DNA from 2 places in the Caulobacter sp. Root1472 genome. Region 2 is predicted to be linked to the other one. Evidence: predicted binding sites of a transcription regulator. Region 2 holds the regulator's gene; the other holds the start of a gene.
What was found. Region 2 encodes LexA, which represses DNA repair genes until DNA is damaged. Its sites were predicted from a motif close to ATGTTCNCNANNTGTTCT; they were not measured.
Positions count from the first base shown of each region.

Region 1: recA (recombinase RecA) is a predicted target of LexA. The motif match lies at 4,179-4,196, and genes of this name have one in related genera.

Region 1 covers NZ_LMFX01000045.1:116,084-124,891, forward strand. Annotated here, with positions in the region: gene ASD47_RS21955 (DUF4440 domain-containing protein) at 1-283, shown strand, start outside; gene ASD47_RS21960 (DUF885 family protein) at 449-2,278, shown strand; gene ASD47_RS21965 (EAL domain-containing protein) at 2,429-4,033, opposite strand; gene recA (recombinase RecA) at 4,300-5,370, shown strand; gene alaS (alanine--tRNA ligase) at 5,858-8,506, shown strand; gene ASD47_RS21980 (GbsR/MarR family transcriptional regulator) at 8,697-8,808, shown strand, end outside.
Region 2 covers NZ_LMFX01000001.1:142,512-151,319, reverse strand. Annotated here, with positions in the region: gene ASD47_RS00710 (hypothetical protein) at 1-228, opposite strand, end outside; gene ASD47_RS00705 (aminodeoxychorismate/anthranilate synthase component II) at 324-920, shown strand; gene trpD (anthranilate phosphoribosyltransferase) at 924-1,949, shown strand; gene trpC (indole-3-glycerol phosphate synthase TrpC) at 1,946-2,734, shown strand; gene ASD47_RS00690 (DUF5990 family protein) at 2,742-3,161, opposite strand; gene lexA (transcriptional repressor LexA) at 3,600-4,301, shown strand; gene ASD47_RS00680 (GFA family protein) at 4,461-4,895, opposite strand; gene ASD47_RS00675 (ComEC/Rec2 family competence protein) at 4,934-7,141, opposite strand; gene gltX (glutamate--tRNA ligase) at 7,197-8,618, shown strand; gene gltA (citrate synthase) at 8,686-8,808, shown strand, end outside.

The DNA of each region.
Region 1 (8,808 bases), on a different contig from region 2:
GCCGGACATCAAGGTGATCGTCGGCGACGGCTCGCTGATCCTGGGGGCGCGCGACGTCCTGGAGGCCTTCGCCAGCCAGTTCGCCGATCCCGCCTTCGTGGCCTATGTCCGCACGACCGAGCGCATCGACCTGGACGCCGCCGGCCAGCGGGCCGCCGAGCACGGGACCTGGGTCGGCACGACGCGCGGCGCGGCCGACACGAGCGGGACTTACCTGGCGACTTGGCGCAAGGTCACCGGCCAGTGGGTGATCGAGAACGAGCTGTTCGTGACCTTGAGCTGAATGGGCGACGCGCCCACGGGCACGTCCATCCAGAACAGGGCCGTGGAAGGAATGCGTGTCCTCGTTTTCGCGCAAGATGACGGGAAATTAATGCCGGCGCCGTTGCCGAGCCGCGAAAGCCCCTCTACCCCTTTGCGTTCAAATTTCGAGGGAAGGGGCCCCGCCTTGCAAAACCGCCGTCAGATGCTGCTGTCCACCGTCGCCGTCGGCCTAGCCGCCGCGACCCCGGGCCTCGCCCTGGCTCAGGCCGCGCCGGCCTCCGGCGAGAGCGCCAAGCTCAACGCCCTGTTCGACGCCATCATGGCCAAGCAGTTGCGGCAGTCGCCCGAGTCGGCCACGGGCCTGGGCCTGGACGTCGGCGACCTAGCCTGGACCAAGTCGCAGCTGGGCGACCGCTCGTTCGCCGCCATCGCCGCCGGAATCGCCCAGACCAAGCAGCAACTGGCCGACCTGCGGGCCATCGACCGCAAGCAACTGTCCGGCATGGACGTGATCAACTACGACACCGTCGAGTTCACCCTGGCCGTGCAGGATGAGGGCAACAGCAAGTTCACCTACGCCGGTGGCGGTTCGGGCGCGCCCTATGTGCTCAGCCAGCTGACGGGCTCCTACCAGTCCTATCCCGACTTCCTCGACACCCAGCATTCGATCGAGACCAAGGCCGACGCCGACGCCTATCTGTCGCGCATGGAAGCCTTCGCCCGGCTGATGGACCAGGAGGCCGCGATCGCCCAGCGCGACTACGCCGACGGCGTGATCCCGCCTGACTTCATCATCGACAAGGCCCTGGTCCAGATGAAGGCCTTCGCCGGCACGCCCACCGCCGAGGCGCCGCTGGTGCTGTCGGTGGCCCGCCGGACCAAGGACAAGAACATCCCCGGCGACTGGGCCGGCGAGGCGAGCAAGATCTACGAGAACTCGGTGCTGCCCGCCCTGAAGCGCCAGATCGCCCTGCTGGAGAGCGTCCGCCCCAAGGCCACGCACGACGCCGGCGTCTGGCGCCTGAAAGACGGCGGCGACTACTACGCCGTGTCGCTGAAGAACTACACGACCTCGACCCTGACCCCCGACGAGATCCACCAGCTGGGCCTGGACCTGGTGAAGTCGATCTCGGTCCAGGCCGACAAGCTGTTCAAGAGCATCGGCATGACCAAGGGCACGGTCGGCGAGCGGATGGCCGAGCTGGGCAAGGACATCTACGAGAACACCGACGCGGCCAAGGAACAGCTGATCAAGGACCTGAACGTCAAGGCGGCCTGGATCCAGAAGCAGTTGCCGGCCTATTTCGGCGCCCTGCCCAAGGCTTCGCTGGAGATCCGCCGCGTGCCCAAGGCCATTGAGGCCGGCGCGCCGGGCGGCTACTACAACTCGCCCTCGCTGGACGGCAAGCGTCCGGGGATCTACTGGATCAACCTGCGCGACACCAAGGAGCAGGCCAAGTACACCCTGACCACCCTGACGGTGCACGAGGGCGTTCCCGGCCACCACCTGCAGCTGTCGCTGTCGAACGAAGCCCAGGGCCTGCCCCTGCTGCGCAAGACGATCGGCAATTCGGGCTACGCCGAGGGCTGGGCGCTCTATTCCGAAGAGCTGGCCGTCGAGATGGGCATCTACAAGGACGATCCGCGCGGCCACATCGGCATGCTGCACGACGCCCTGTTCCGGGCCGTCCGCCTCGTGGTCGACAGCGGCATGCACTACAAGAAGTGGACCCGCGAGCAGGCCGTGAAGTACATGGCCGAGACCATGGGCGACGAGGAAAGCGGCACGATCACCGAGATCGAACGCTATGTCGTCTGGCCGGGCCAGGCCTGCAGCTACATGATCGGCAAGATCACCTGGCTGCGGGCCCGCGAGCGGGCCAGGAAGGCTCTGGGCAAGAAATTCGACATCCGCCAGTTCCACGACGCCGGCCTGCTGGCGGGCATGACCCCGCTGACCGTGCTGGACCGCGTCATCGACGACTATATCGCCAAGACCAAGGCGGGGAAGTAAGAAGAGAGCGCTTTCCCTCCCCTCTATGGGGAGGGTGGCCCCGAAGGGGTCGGGTGGGGTTCGGTGCAGAGCCTGGCTGAGTCCAGGGGCCCCCACCCACCAGCTTCGCTGGTCCCCCTCCCCATGAAAGGGGAGGGAAGGGCGGCGGCTCTACCCCCAACCCTCCGACACGCCAGCCCGGCGCGCCGCCGGCGTGACCGAACCGATCTTCAGCGCCGGCTGCGGCTGGTCGGTGGGCTTGCCGAACAGCCAGCCCTGGGCGAAGTCGACGCCGGCCTTGCGGACCAGGTCCTCGATCTCGACGGTCTCGACCATCTCGGCCACGGTGCGGATCTTCAGGTCGCGGCACAGCTCGACCAGCCGCCGCACCATGGCCCCTTCGCGACCGTTGCCGGCCAGTTCGCGGACATAGCGGCCGTCGATCTTGACGATGTCCAGGCTCAGTTCCTGCAGATAGGCGAACGACGAGGCCCCGGCCCCGAAATCGTCCAGGCAGACCAGGGAGCCCAGGGACCGCAGGGCCTGGATGTGCTGGTTGGCGCGCGGCAGGTCGTCGATGGCGCTGGTCTCGGTGATCTCGAAGATCAGCCGGCCCTTGGCCACATCGGCCTTGGCCAGCAGCCGGCCGATGTGGTCGACGAAGCCCTCGTCGACGATGGTGCGGCCCGAGACGTTGATCGCCAGCTTCAGCGTCCCCGAACGGTCGGAAGCCAGCCGCTTGACCGCCATCTCGGCGATCGCGTGGTCAAGCTCGGCGATCAGGTCGAACTCCTCGGCCATGCGGATCAGCTGGAACGGGCTGCCGCCGTCCTCGAAGCGCACCAGGGCCTCGTGGTGGTGGGCGGCGCCGGTCTTCAGGTCGACCACCGGCTGGTAGGCCAGGGTGAAGCGGCGTTGGCTGACCGCCACGCCCAGCGCCCCGGCCCGCGACAGGGTGCGCTTGACCGACCGGTTCATCGCCTCGGACAGGCTCAGCGGCGGCGTGTCCTTCAGGCCTTCGCGCAGGAAATCGTCGAGAGCGTAGCGCAGGGCCTTGAGACCTCGCGAGGGCGCCAGGCCCGCGTCGAACGGCACGACCTGGGCGCTGGCCTGGACCTCGGTGGCGCGGGTCAGGCGCTGGGCCATGTCGTCAGCGTGGTCGGCCTTGGCGCGGACCAGGGCGAAGCGGTCGGGCGACAGGCGGGTGGCCATGCCGCCGGCGTGCGACTCGGCCCGCACGGCGCCGGCCAGTTTCAGGTCGAGGGCGCGGGCCTCGGGCTGGGACAGCCGTTGGCGCATGACGTCCAGGTCCGAGAAGTCGACCATGGCCAGCTCGAGCTCCAGCCCGGTGACGCGCGCCGCCTCGAACAGGCCGCGGGCGATGTGCTCGAAGCTCTCGCGGTTGCGCAGGCCTTCGTCGTCAAGCTGGCCCGCGGGCGCGTTGGCCGGCGTGACCGAGACCGAGATCCGGCCGCGGTTTTCGGGCAGGGCGCGCAGGGTCAGGTTCACATGACGCGGCGGTTCGCCGGCCAGGCGCACCGTGACCGGACCGCGCCTCTGGCCGTCGTCGATCACCTGGGTGACGGCGTCGATCAGCGGGCGGTCGACGGCGGCGAACAGGGCAGGCCAGGCCTGGCCCGTCAGGGCCCGCTCGTCCCGGCCCATCAGCCGCTGGGCCGCGCCGAGCGCCAGGGTCACCCGGCCGTTCTCGACTTCCAGCAGAAGGTCAGCGCTGGCGAAGGCCAGTCCCAATAGGCGGCGCGGATCGATCGACAAGACGGAAATCCCCCCGGAAGAAGCGCAGGATCGCCGGCCGGCGTTAAGGACGCGTTTCAGTCGAGCGGGGTTCGGGTTCCCGGCAGTCTTCTTCGATGGGTTCATGGCGATGCGACCGATCTTGACGCATGCGCTCTCTACGATAAGAACATGTTGCGAACATGGAACAAAACATGTACGCATTAATCATTCCACAGGCGGGTGGGCGCGGCGGTCGCGAACCTCCGATCCGACAGTCGGAATCATGGAATAAGGGCGGACCAACAATGAGCAACCAGGCGGCTTTGAAACTCGTGGGCAAGGAAGACGGCGACAAGCAACGCGCCCTCGAGGCGGCGCTGGCCCAGATCGATCGGGCGTTCGGCAAGGGCTCGGTGATGAAGCTGGGCGAGAAGGGCAAGGTCGAGATGGAATCGATTTCCACCGGCTCGCTCGGCCTGGACATCGCGCTCGGCATCGGCGGCCTGCCCAAGGGGCGGGTGATCGAGATCTACGGTCCGGAAAGCTCGGGCAAGACCACCCTGGCCCTGCACGTGGTGGCCGAGTGCCAGAAGGCCGGCGGCACCGCCGCCTTCGTCGACGCCGAGCACGCCCTGGACCCGGGCTACGCCTTCAAGCTGGGCGTCAATCTCGACAACCTGCTGGTCTCGCAGCCCGACAACGGCGAGCAGGCCCTGGAGATCACCGACACCCTGGTGCGCTCGGGCGCGGTCGACATCGTGGTCGTGGACTCCGTCGCGGCCCTGACGCCCAAGGCCGAGATCGAGGGCGAGATGGGCGACAGCCTGCCGGGCCTGCAGGCCCGCCTGATGAGCCAGGCGCTGCGCAAGCTGACGGCCTCGATCAACAAGGCCAACACCATCGTCATCTTCATCAACCAGATCCGTCACAAGATCGGGGTGATGTACGGCAGCCCGGAAACCACCACCGGCGGCAACGCCCTGAAGTTCTACGCCTCGGTCCGCCTGGACATCCGCCGCACCGGTTCGATCAAGAACCGCGACGAGATCGTCGGCAACAATGTTCGGGTCAAGGTGGTCAAGAACAAGGTGGCCCCGCCGTTCCGCGAGGTCGAGTTCGACATCATGTACGGCGAGGGCATCTCCAAGCTGGGCGAGATCATCGACCTGGGCGTCAAGGCCGGGATCATCGACAAGGCCGGCTCGTGGTTCTCGTACAACAGCCAGCGCATCGGCCAGGGTCGCGACAATGTCCGCGAGTTCCTCAAGGCCAACAAGGACCTGGCCGCCGAGATCGAGGCCGCCGTGCGCCAGTCTTCCCGGAAGATCGAGGAAGAGCTGCTGGTCGGCGGTCCGGACGACGACGGCGACGAATAAGACTTCCCCGGTTCAGGCTCCCCCTAGGGCGTCTGGATCGGTCGAAGGTTTCGCGGCCGCCGCCCGCAGCGGGCGACCCCGCCTCATAGCCCGCCGCGCACACCGCCTCGGCAGGCCGCGATCCCCGGACGCCTGGACCCCATGCCAGGCGTCCGATTTCGTTTCTCCTCCCCCTCTGGGGGAGGCGGCCCGCAGGGCCGGAGGGGGCTGCGGAGCCGGCCACCCAAGTCCTTCCCCTGTGGGGGAGGGGGCGGCGAAGCCGACGGAGGGGGGCGTGGTCGGCCGACGACCATGATCCGGATCGACGATCCCGCGACTTCCCCGACCCGCCGCTTCGCGACCGCAGTCTTCGACGGGGCTGACCCAGCGCCTCCAACACGCTTCCTCGCCCGGTGACCACCAAGGCGATTTCCACATCGCTTGAAACCGCGCTATGCAGCCCCGACCTCCGGTTCGACCGGACCCAGTACGAACACCCGAGACGCCGATGCCCAGCCTCAACGAGATCCGCAGCACCTTCCTGAACTATTTCGGCGCGGCCGATCACGCCATCGTCCCGTCGGCGCCGCTGGTGCCGCAGAACGATCCGACCCTGCTGTTCGTCAACGCCGGCATGGTGCCGTTCAAGAACGTGTTCACGGGCGCCGAGAGCCCGCCGCATCCGCGCGCGACCTCGTCGCAGAAGTGCGTCCGGGCCGGCGGCAAGCACAACGACCTGGACAATGTCGGCTATACCGCCCGTCACCACACCTTCTTCGAGATGCTGGGCAATTTCTCGTTCGGCGACTACTTCAAGGAACAGGCGATCACCCACGCCTGGACGCTGCTGACCCGCGACTTCGCCCTGCCCAAGGACAAGCTGCTGGTCACCGTCTACCACACCGACGACGAGGCCGCCGACCTCTGGAAGAAGATCGCGGGGCTGGACGACAGCCGCATCATCCGCATCCCAACCAACGACAATTTCTGGTCGATGGGCGACACCGGCCCCTGCGGCCCGTGCTCGGAGATCTTCTTCGACCACGGCGAAGGCATCGCCGGCGGCCCTCCCGGCAGCCCCGATGAAGACGGCGACCGCTTCATCGAGATCTGGAACCTGGTGTTCATGCAGTTCGAGCAGATGGCCGGGGGCGAGCGCGTCTCGCTGCCCAAGCCGTCGATCGACACCGGCATGGGCCTGGAACGCGTCGCCGCCGTCCTGCAAGGCGTGCACGACAACTACGACATCGACCTGTTCAAGGCGCTGATCGCCGCCAGCGTCGAGCTGACCGGCGTCAAGGCCCAAGGCGACCAGGCTCCGTCGCACCGGGTGATCGCCGACCACCTGCGCTCGTCCTCGTTCCTGCTGGCCGACGGCGTCACCCCTTCGAACGAAGGCCGCGGCTACGTCCTGCGCCGGATCATGCGCCGGGCCATGCGCCACGCCTATCTGCTGGGCGCTCAAGAGCCCCTGATGCACCGCCTGGCTCCGACCCTGGTGGCCGAGATGGGCCAGGCCTATCCCGAGCTGCGCCGCGCCGAGGCCTCGATCGTCGAGACCCTGCGCCAGGAGGAGGAGCGCTTCCGCGTCACCCTGGGCCGCGGCATGGGCCTTCTCGACGAGGCCACCGCCAACCTGGCCGCCGGCGGCGTGCTGGACGGCGAGACCGCCTTCAAGCTCTACGATACCTATGGCTTCCCGCTGGACCTGACCCAGGACGCCGTGCGCGCCAAGGGCATCACGGTCGACACCGACGGCTTCGACGTGGCCATGGACCGCCAGCGCCAGATGGCCCGCGCCAACTGGGCCGGCTCGGGCCAGCAGGGCGCGGCGGCCGCCTGGTTCCCGATCCGCGAGGCCAACGGCCCGACCAACTTCGTCGGTTACGACACCACCGAGACCACCGGAACCGTCAAGGCCATCGTGCTGGACGGCGCGCCCGTCGAAGCCGCGCCGGCCGGCGCCACGGTCGACGTCCTACTGGACCGCACCAGCTTCTACGCCGAAAGCGGCGGCCAAGCCGGCGACACTGGTGTGATCGAGGCCGGCGGCGTCGAAAGCCGCGTGGTCGACACCCAGAAGCAGGCCGGCGACCTGCACGTCCACCGCGTCGAACTGGCCGGCCCGCTGAAGGTCGGCGACCCGATCGTGGCCTCGGTGGACGCGGCCAAGCGCACCACCACCCGCGCCAACCACTCGGCCGCCCACCTGGTGCACGCCGCCCTGCACCACGTGCTGGGCCCACACGTCGCCCAGAAGGGCCAGATGGTCGACGGCGACCGCATGCGCTTCGACTTCAGCCACGGCGGCCCGCTGACGGCCGACGAGATCGAGCGCATCGAGGCCGAGGTCAATGCGGTGATCCGCCAGAACGTCCCGGCCCAGACCAAGGAGATGGCCCCGCAGGAGGCCATCGAGGCCGGCGCCGTGGCGCTGTTTGGCGAGAAGTACGGCGACAGCGTCCGGGTGCTCACCCTGGGCGAGTCCCTGACCGAGGCCGGCAAGGCCTATTCGGTCGAGCTGTGCGGCGGCACCCACGTGGCTCGCACCGGCGACATCGCCCTGTTCAAGATCGTCTCCGAGCAGGGCGTGGCCGCCGGCGTGCGCCGCATCGAGGCCCTGACCGGCGAGGCGGCCCGCCGCTTCCTGCTGGACCAGGCCGGCGTCGCCAAGGCCCTGGCCGACCAGTTCAAGACCCCGGTCGCCGAGGTCCTGGCCCGCGTCGACGCCCTGGTCGCCGAGCGCAAGGCCCTGGAAAAGCAGCTGGCCGAGGCCAAGAAGCAACTGGCCCTGGGCGGCGGCTCGGGCGGCGCGGCGTCGGGTCCCGAAGACGTGAACGGTACGGCCCTGATCGCCCGCGTCCTGGACGGCGTCGGCGGCAAGGAGCTGCGCGGCGTGGCCGAGGAGTTCAAGAAGCAGCTGACCTCGGGCGTCGTGGCCCTGGTCGGCACGACCGACGGCAAGGCCGCCGTGACCGTCGCCGTGACCGCCGACCTGGTCGGCCGCTTCAGCGCCGCGGACCTGGCCAAGGCCGCCGTGATCGCCATGGGCGGTCAGGGCGCCGGCGGCAAGCCCGACTTCGCCCAGGGCGGCGCCCCGGACGCGAGCAAGGCTCAGGACGGCCTGGACGCCATCAAGGCGGCCCTGGCCGGCTGATCGATCCGCGTCTCTCCCCCTCAGGACGGTTCGGCTCGCCGCCGAACCGTCCTTTTAATTTGAGCCGATCGCATCGCGACGACCGACAGTCAGCGCGTTCGCCGACAGCCTTTGAGCCGCCACGACAGGTAGAAGGTCTGGACGACCAGCGCCTCTTGACTCTCGACGCCAGCTATCACTTAATTCTGTCATGACAGAAACGAATGACAGATCTCTTCCTCTTGCCGTGGAGCAGATCGTGCTCCGCTGGGGAGATCTTGGAGGGCAGTGGGGGGTGAACCGTTCGGTGGCCCAGATCCAGG
Region 2 (8,808 bases):
GGGCGAAAAGGCCGCCGCCCGCGCCAGCGCCTGTCGGAAGCCGTCGGCGCTCAGCACGGCAATCCTGCGCGGCCGGCCGCCGACCACGATGTCCTCGGTGTTGTGCGGCAAGGCGGTCTGGGGGCGCTCGCCGCGAAACTCCACCACATGGCCGGGATGGAAGGTGGTGTTGGGCCCGCAGACCTTGGCCTCCCAGAAGCCCGCCGGCTCCGGCTCGGGCCGGATCATCACGCCGCGATCCAGTTCAAAGCCGGCGACGCAACATCGGATGACTTGGCCTGCGGCGTGGTTGCCCCTAGAAGCAAGCGGCGAAAGGCGGCGTCATGATCCTGGTCATCGATAACTACGACAGCTTCACCTACAACCTCGTCCACTATCTGAACGAGCTGGGGGCCGACACCGTCGTGCATCGCAACGACGACCTGTCGGTGCAGGAGGCCCTGGGCCTGCGGCCCAACGCCGTGCTGCTGTCGCCGGGCCCCAAGGCCCCCGACCAGGCCGGCATCTGTCTGCCGCTGCTGCGCGGCGCGCCGGAGGACCTGGCGATTCTCGGCGTGTGCCTGGGCCACCAGGCCATCGGCCAGGCCTATGGCGGCGACGTGATCCGCGCCAAGGAAGTGATGCACGGCAAGACCAGCAAGATCTTCCACAACGACCAGGGCGTGTTCAAGGGCCTGCCCAACCCGTTCATCGCCACCCGCTATCACAGCCTGGCGGTCGACAAGGCCACCCTGCCCGACGACCTGGAGATCACCGCCTGGACCGAGGACGGCGAGATCATGGGCGTCCAGCACAAGACCCGGCCGGTCTACGGCGTGCAGTTCCACCCGGAGTCGATCGCCACCGAGGGCGGCCACCAGCTGCTGGCCAACTTCCTGGACCTGGCCAAGGTCCAGCGCGACGCGGCGATCTGGGTCTAGGCGATGTCGGACGCCTTCAAGCCCCTGCTGGCCAAGCTGGCCGACGGCCAGACCCTGGACGAGGACGACGCCGAGACCTTCTTCGCCGCCTGCCTGCGCGGCGAGCCGACCCCCGCCCAGGTGGCCGCGGCGGTCACCGCCATGCGCCTGCGCGGCGAGACGGTGGGCGAGATCACCGCCTGCGCCCGCGCCATGCGCCGCGCGGCCATCCACCTGGACCACCCCTATGACGTGGTCGACGTCTGCGGCACCGGCGGCGACGGCCTGCACACCCTGAACATCTCGACCGCCGTGGGCTTCGTGGCGGCCGGCGGCGGGCTGAAGGTGGCCAAGCACGGCAACCGGGCGATCACCAGCAAGTCGGGCACCGCCGACGTCCTGGCCGCCCTGGGGGTCAATATCGACGCCTCCCTCGTCCAGCAGCGCCAGGCGCTGGACACCGCCGGCATCTGCTTCCTGTTCGCCCAGTCGCACCACGGGGCGATGAAGCACGTCTCGCCGATCCGCCAGCAGCTGGGTTTCCGCACCATCTTCAACCTGCTGGGCCCGCTGACCAATCCCGCGGGGGCCAAGCGCCAGGTCGTCGGCGTCTCGGCCCATCGCTTCGTCGAACCCGTGGCCAAGGCTCTTGGGGCCTTGGGAGCGGAGCGCGCCTGGTCGGTGCACGGGGCCGGCATGGACGAACTGACCACCACCGGCGAGACCGAGGTCGCCGAATGGCGCGACGGGTCCCTGCGGCTGTTCACGATCACCCCCGAGGCCGTGGGCCTGCCGCGCGCGGCGCTGGCCGACATCACCGGCGGCGACCCCGCCTTCAACGCCGCCGCCCTGACCGCCCTGCTGGACGGCCAAAAGGGCGCCTATCGCGACATCGTCATGCTCAACGCCGCCGCCGCCTTCCTGGTGGCCGACAGGGTCGAGACCCTGCGCGAGGGTGTCGAGCTGGCCGGCGCGGTGCTCGACGACGGCCGGGCCAAGGCGGCCCTGGCCGGCCTGGTCGCCGCCACCAATTCAGAAATCGCCGCATGACCGACATTCTCGCCAAGATCGCCGCCTACAAGCGCGAGGACGTGGCCGATCGTAAACGGCGGCGTGCGTTCGCCCAGGTCGACGCCGCCGCCAAGGCCGCCAGCAGCCCGCGCGGCTTCAAGGCCGCGCTGGAGGCCGGCCATGCGCCGGGCAAGCTGTCGCTGATCGCCGAGATCAAGAAGGCCTCGCCGTCCAAGGGCCTGATCCGCGCCGACTTCGACCCGCCGGCCCTGGCCCGCGCCTACGCCGAGGGCGGCGCGGCCTGTCTGTCGATCCTGACCGACGGCCCCAGCTTCCAGGGCGCCGACGGCTACCTGATCGACGCCCGCGCCGCCGTCGCCCTGCCCTGCATCCGCAAGGACTTCCTCGTCGATCCCTGGCAGGTGGCCGAGAGCCGCGCCCTCGGCGCCGACGCCATCCTGGTGATCCTGGCGATGATCGACGACGCCCTGGCCGCCGACCTGATGAGCGAAGCCGCTCGCCTGGGCATGGACGCCCTGGTCGAGGTGCATGACGAGGCCGAGATGGAGCGGGCCGGCAAGCTCGGCTCCACCCTGGTGGGGATCAACAACCGCGACCTCAAGAGCTTCGTGGTCGACCTCGCCGTCACCGAACGTCTCGCCGCCCAGGCGCCCGCCGACGCCCTGCTGGTCACCGAGAGCGGCCTGTTCGTCCACGACGACGTGGTGCGCATGGAAGCAGCCGGCGCCAAGGCCATGCTGGTCGGCGAAAGCCTGATGCGGCAGGTGAACGTGGCGGCGGCGACCAAGGCGTTGCTGGGCTAGGGCTGGATCATTCCACGACCCGCCAGGCGCCGAGCGGGCGCACCGCCGCGCAGGCCGGACCGCCGTCCTTGTCCCTGCCCGGCAGGCGGGCCTCCAGGATCTTGCCGGCAAGCGCCTGCTCCAGCAGGTCGGTCGGCAGGGCGTGGATGTCGATCTTGGCGCGGCGGCTCCAGGGGGACGCCGCCAGGCCGGCCTGGCCTCCGATGGCGATGTAGACGAAGCGCCGGACCGGCCCTTCGCTGCGGACGAACTCTCCCAGGAATTTCGGCCCCGGCGTGATCCGCACGGGGACATCGAACGACAGCGGTCCGCCAGCGGCGACGACCTGCCCGACCGCTTCGCTTTTCTTGTTCTGCAAGCTGTAGGCGACCCCCGGGACCGGGTCCTGGATCGTCAGCCTGAGCCTGATCGTTTGACCCGCCGCCATACAACCCTCCTGCGCCCGTGACGCTCGATGTTTCGTCTCGGCGCATCACCACACGAATGGGATCCGCGCCGCCTTGCGCTTGCGATACGGCGGGTTCGTCGCCGAACCGCGGGGTCAAGGCTGCGTCCTCCACAAGGCCCGCGGCTATCCGGCGTTCAGCAGCCAAACCTCGTGCATGACGGTCTCCCCCGATATCCCGGCGCGACTACAGCCGCCTTGGCCGCGTGGGTCAATCGCGCGGCGTGCGGGACCGATTCTCGGTAATGCGCTGCGCTCCAGCCCGCCTGGATGTTCGATCCGGGACGCCCGAGGCTTGAATTTACAGGCGAATTCGACCGCCTCTCCGCCGAACACCGTTAACTTGACATCAACGAAGAACACCTAGAGAACATTCACAGAGGTTTGCGGTTTGTTCCGCGACGACTGGCGAGGCCGGACATGCTCACGCGCAAGCAGCACGAGCTGCTGATGTTCATCCACGAACGGATCAAGGAGACCGGCGTCTCCCCCTCCTTCGACGAGATGAAGGAGGCGCTGGACCTGGCGTCCAAGTCGGGCATCCACCGACTGATCACGGCGCTGGAAGAGCGCGGCTTCATCCGCCGCCTGGCGCACCGGGCCCGGGCGCTGGAGGTGGTCAAGCTGCCGCAGCAGGCCACCGCGGCCGCGCCGCCGAAGGGCCGCGGCGCTTTCAAGCCCCAGGTGCTGGAAGGCGGCGGCCAGGCTCCGGCCGCGCCGGCGCCGATCGCCGCCGACAACACCCGCGAGCTGCCGATTCTGGGCCGCATCGCCGCCGGCACGCCCATCGACGCCATCCAGCACGAGCGTGAGCGCCTGCCGGTGCCCGAGACCATGCTGGGGGCCGGCGAGCACTATGTGCTCGAGGTCCAAGGCGACTCGATGATCGAGGCCGGCATCCTGGACGGCGACTATGTGATCATCCGCAAGGGCGACACGGCCAACAGCGGCGAGATCGTCGTGGCCCTGGTCGGCGAGGAAGCCACCCTCAAGCGCCTGCGCAAGAAGGGCGGCTCGATCGCCCTGGAGGCCGCCAACCCCAAGTACGAAACCCGCATCTTCGGTCCCGACCAGGTCGAGGTGCAGGGCAAGCTGGTGGGGCTGATCCGGCGGTATCACTAGATTCATCCGCTCATCCCGGCGAATGCGGGGACCCAGATCGTAGGGCGCCGAGTCTGATTGGACGGACTCGGCGTCTTTCTGTTTTGGCGCTCGACCATGCCATCTGGGTCCCGGCATTCGCCGGGATGAGCGGAGTTTGGGCGATGGAACGAAAGCCCCCTAGGTCGCCATCCCCGCCGGCCGGTTCTCCACATATTGCGGCACGTTCAACGGCGGCAGCCAGGGCTCGCGACGCTTGACCCAGACCTCGTACTGCGGCGTGAACTGGCCGATCTCGTCCAGCCCGCCCAGGTGGATCTCGATCTCGCCGTCCCCCTCGCCATTCTCAGGCCAGGAGGCCGCCGTCCAGAACAACGGCGAGCCGCAGGTCGGGCAGCCGTGGATCAGGCCGTGCTCGGCGCCGGTCCAGATCGCCGGTGAACCCTCGATCCGCACCTTGTCCGCCCGGAACGCCGCAAAGGCGTTGAACGGCGCGCCATGGCGCTTGCGGCAGGTCAGGCAGTGGCACAGCCCAACCCGCAGCGGTCCGCCGGTCGTGACATAGCGCACCGCCCCACACGCGCACCCGCCTTCCCGCTCCATGATCGTCTCCATCGCTCGTCCCGGCCTAAACGCCCGAAGCGCCGCTCGGCTCAGAAGGCCTTTGCGTTCGGCGAACGGGTCATCGGCCCGTCGGGCATCCACCGGGGTTCAGGCGGCGGTCCAGTCCACGGTCGGACGCCCCTCAACGGCTGGGCCCAGACGATCCACCATTCGCCGCCGCGCCGATAGAGCTCGGCCGCCCCACCCGCGGCGAAGTCGTCGGCGTCGAGCACGATGCGGTCGCGGCAGGCCGGGGGGATGGACGGCGCGACGCCGCGCAGCACCACGATCTCGGCCTCGGCGCACATCGCCGCCAGGCCGTCGGCGTCGGGCGCGGCCTTGCTCCACGACAGGGCCAGGGCCACGGGCGCTCCGGCGGCGGGGGCGCAGGCGCGCCGGTCGCAGGCGTAGAGCGGGCTGGGCGCGGCGCTGTCCGGCAGGGTCAGGCCGCGGCGACGGCTCCACAGCTCGGCCCCGAACCGGCGGGCGTCGGGGCGCAGCAGCACCGCCTCGCGGCCCTGGCGCACGGCCGCCGTGGTCCCGTCCGGCGCGATCCAGGCGTCGGGCGGCGCCGCGCGCGGCCACAGGGCCACGGCCAGGGCCAGGGGCGCGCCCAGCCAGCGCAGGCGGCCGCGCCACAGGCACAGCAGCATCAGGCCGACGAAGGCCAGGGCCAGGGTGAACGGCGGGCCGCTGGCCACCACCTTCTGGGCGCCGCCGGCGCTGGCGAAGCCGTTGGCGATCCCCATCATCGCGGCGATGCCCCAGCCGGCGATCGCCAGGAACGGCCGGCCCAGGCCGAAGGGCTCCAGCGCCGCGCCCAGGGCCAGGAACGGCATGATCACGAACGACGACAGCGGCGCGACCAGCAGGTTGGCCGGCAGTCCCCAGACGGCGACGCGGTTGAAGTGCTGCATGGCGAACGGCCCGGTCGCCATGCCGGCCACGAAACTGGCGCCGACGCTGACCGCCAGCCAGCTGAGCGCGCCCTGGATGGCCCGGATCCACCAGGGGGCGGAAATCTCCCGCACCGGGCGCGGCCAGGCCTCGGCCAGGGCCACCAGGGCGGCGGTGGCGGCGAACGACATCTGGAACCCTGGCGCGCCCGCGGACTCCGGCTGGACGATCAGGATGACCAGGGCGGCGATCGCCAGCCCATGCAGGGTGATGGCCTGCCGGTCGAACAGGATGGCGGCGAAGGCCACCGTGGCGGTGATCGCCGCCCGCAGGGCCGGCGGCGGCGCGCCCGAAATGACAAGATAGGTCGCGACGGCCGCCAGGCCCGCCACGGCCGCGACCTTCTTGCCCGGAACCCGCAGCGCCGCCCAGGGCCAGGCGGCGATCAGCAGCCGCACCAGGCCAAAGGCGAAGCCCCCGACGATGGCCATGTGCAGGCCCGAGATCGACAGGATGTGGGCCAGGCCCGAAGCGCGCATGGCGTCGGTCTGGTCCTGGGTGATCCAGGCCTCGTGGCCGGTGACCATGGCCGCGGCGACGCCGCCGCGCGCCACGCCCATGTCCTCGACGATGCGGCTGGCCAGCCGCCAGCGGAAGGCGTTGACCGCCATGGCCGCCCGCAGGCGCCACGGCGGCGGGTCCAGGGTGGCGGGTTGGGACTGTCCGATCGCGAAGCCGACGCCGCCCACGCCGTGGAACCAGGCGTCGCGGGCGAAGTCGTAGGCTCCCGGCGCGGCCGGCGGCGGCGGCGGTCCCAGCATGGCCCGCAGGCGGATCGCCTGGCCGGGCGCGGGGATGTCCTCGGCCTCGACGGTCACCCGCACTCGCTTGGGCGTGTCCTCCGGAGCCAGGCGGCTGATCCGCACCGGCGCGATCAGCAGCCGCGGCCCGCCCGCGCCGGGACTGACCACGTCGACCACGAAGCCGTCGATCGTCATCACCGTCCGCTCGCCCGCCAGGATCGGCGCGGCCACCGCGTGCGAGCGGACCTTGCCGGCCAGCGCCCCGGCCGCCAGGAAGGTCGCCAGCACCAGGACCACCGACAGCCCCGTCGCCGACCGCCGCCCGATCAGCGCCGCCAGAATCGCCAATCCGGCCGCCAGTCCGGCCAGCAACGCCCAGGACGGCTCGGCCCTCAGTTCCAGGTAGCCGGCCGCGCCGAGGCCGAAGGCCACCGGCGACCACAGCATCCAGCGCTCGCGATTGGCGTCGATCTCGTCGATCAGCGAAGCTGTTACCGCTCCCACGCTAGGACGCGCGCGAAGACGCGTGCTAAGACGCGCCGCCCAGCCACCGGACATGTCCGGTGACGTCCTCGCCACGTCCGTGGCCTCCAGTTCGTCAGCCTTGATCCCGATGACCAATTCCCCCTCGCCCCCCTCAGGCGTCGTCACCCGCTTCGCCCCGTCGCCAACCGGCTTCCTGCATATCGGCGGCGCACGCACCGCGCTGTTCAACTGGTTATATGCACGCCATACGGGTGGGAAGTTCCTTGTTCGCGTCGAGGACACCGATCGCGAGCGTTCGACCGAGGCGGCCGTCGCCGCGATCTTCGAAGGCCTGGACTGGCTGGGCCTGAAGTCCGACGACGAGGTGGTCTTCCAGTATAGCCGCGCCGACCGTCACCGCGCCGTGGTGGAGGAGATGCTGGCCGCCGGCCGCGCTTATCGCTGCTGGATGACCGTCGAGGAGCTGGCCGCGGCCCGCGAGGCCGCGCGGGCCGGCGGTCCGGCCCTGCGCTCGCCCTGGCGCGACGCCCCGCCGCCCAACGACCCCAGCCTGCCGCACGTCATCCGCTTCAAGGGACCGACCGAGGGCACGACCCTGGTCGACGACCTGGTCAAGGGTCCGGTGACCTTCAACAACGCCGACCTGGACGACCTGGTGCTGCTGCGCGCCGACGGCGCCCCGACCTACAACCTGGCCGTGGTGGTCGACGACCACGACATGGGCGTCACCCACGTGATCCGCGGCGACGACCACCTGAACAACGCCGCCCGCCAGACCCTGATCTACCAGGCCAATGGCTGGACCCTGCCGGCCTTCGGCCACATCCCGCTGATCCACGGCCCCGACGGCGCCAAGCTCAGCAAGCGCCACGGCGCCCAGGCGGTCGGCGAGTTCGCCGACATGGGCTACATCCCCGAGGGCATGCGCAACTACCTGGCCCGCCTGGGCTGGGGCCATGGCGACGACGAGGTGTTCAGCGACGAGCAGGCGATCGCCTGGTTCGACGTCAAGGACGTGGTCAAGGCCCCGGCCCGCCTGGACTGGGCCAAGCTGAACTTCATCAACGGCCAGCACCTGCGCCAGGCGGACGACGCCCGCCTGGCCGACCTGACCCTGAAAGCCCTGCAGGCCCAGAGCGCCGAGCTGCCGGCCGACGCCGCCCAGCGCCTGCTGGCGGTCGTGCCGCAGGTCAAGGAAGGCGCCAAGACCATCCTGGAGTTGGCCGAGCACTGCGCGTTCGCGCTGAAGGTGCGTCCGCTGGTCCTGGAAGAAAAGACCGTCAAGCAATTGACCGACGAGACCGTCGAGCGCCTGGCCCGCCTGCGGGCCCAGCTGGGCGCGGCGCCGGTCTGGGGCGTGTCGGAGCTGGAAACCCTGTTGAAATCCTTCGCGGAATCCGAAGGCGTGGGCTTTGGCAAATTCGGCCCGTCATTGCGTGGGATCCTCACCGGCGGGGCCCAGGCGCCCGACCTGAACAAGATCATGGCCGCGCTCGGTCGCGAGGAGTCTCTAGGGCGCCTTGACGACGCCCTGGCGTCGCGCGCATGAGGCGCTATAACGCAACCGCGAAATCGAAAACTGGACTGATCGTTCCATCATTGAAGGGGTCTCTCGCATGACCGACAAAGCCACGCTGACGATCGGCGACAAGAACTACGACCTGCCGATCCTCAAGGGCAGCACGGGTCCGGACGTCCTGGACGTGCGGAAGCTGTATGGCGACTCCGACCACTTCACC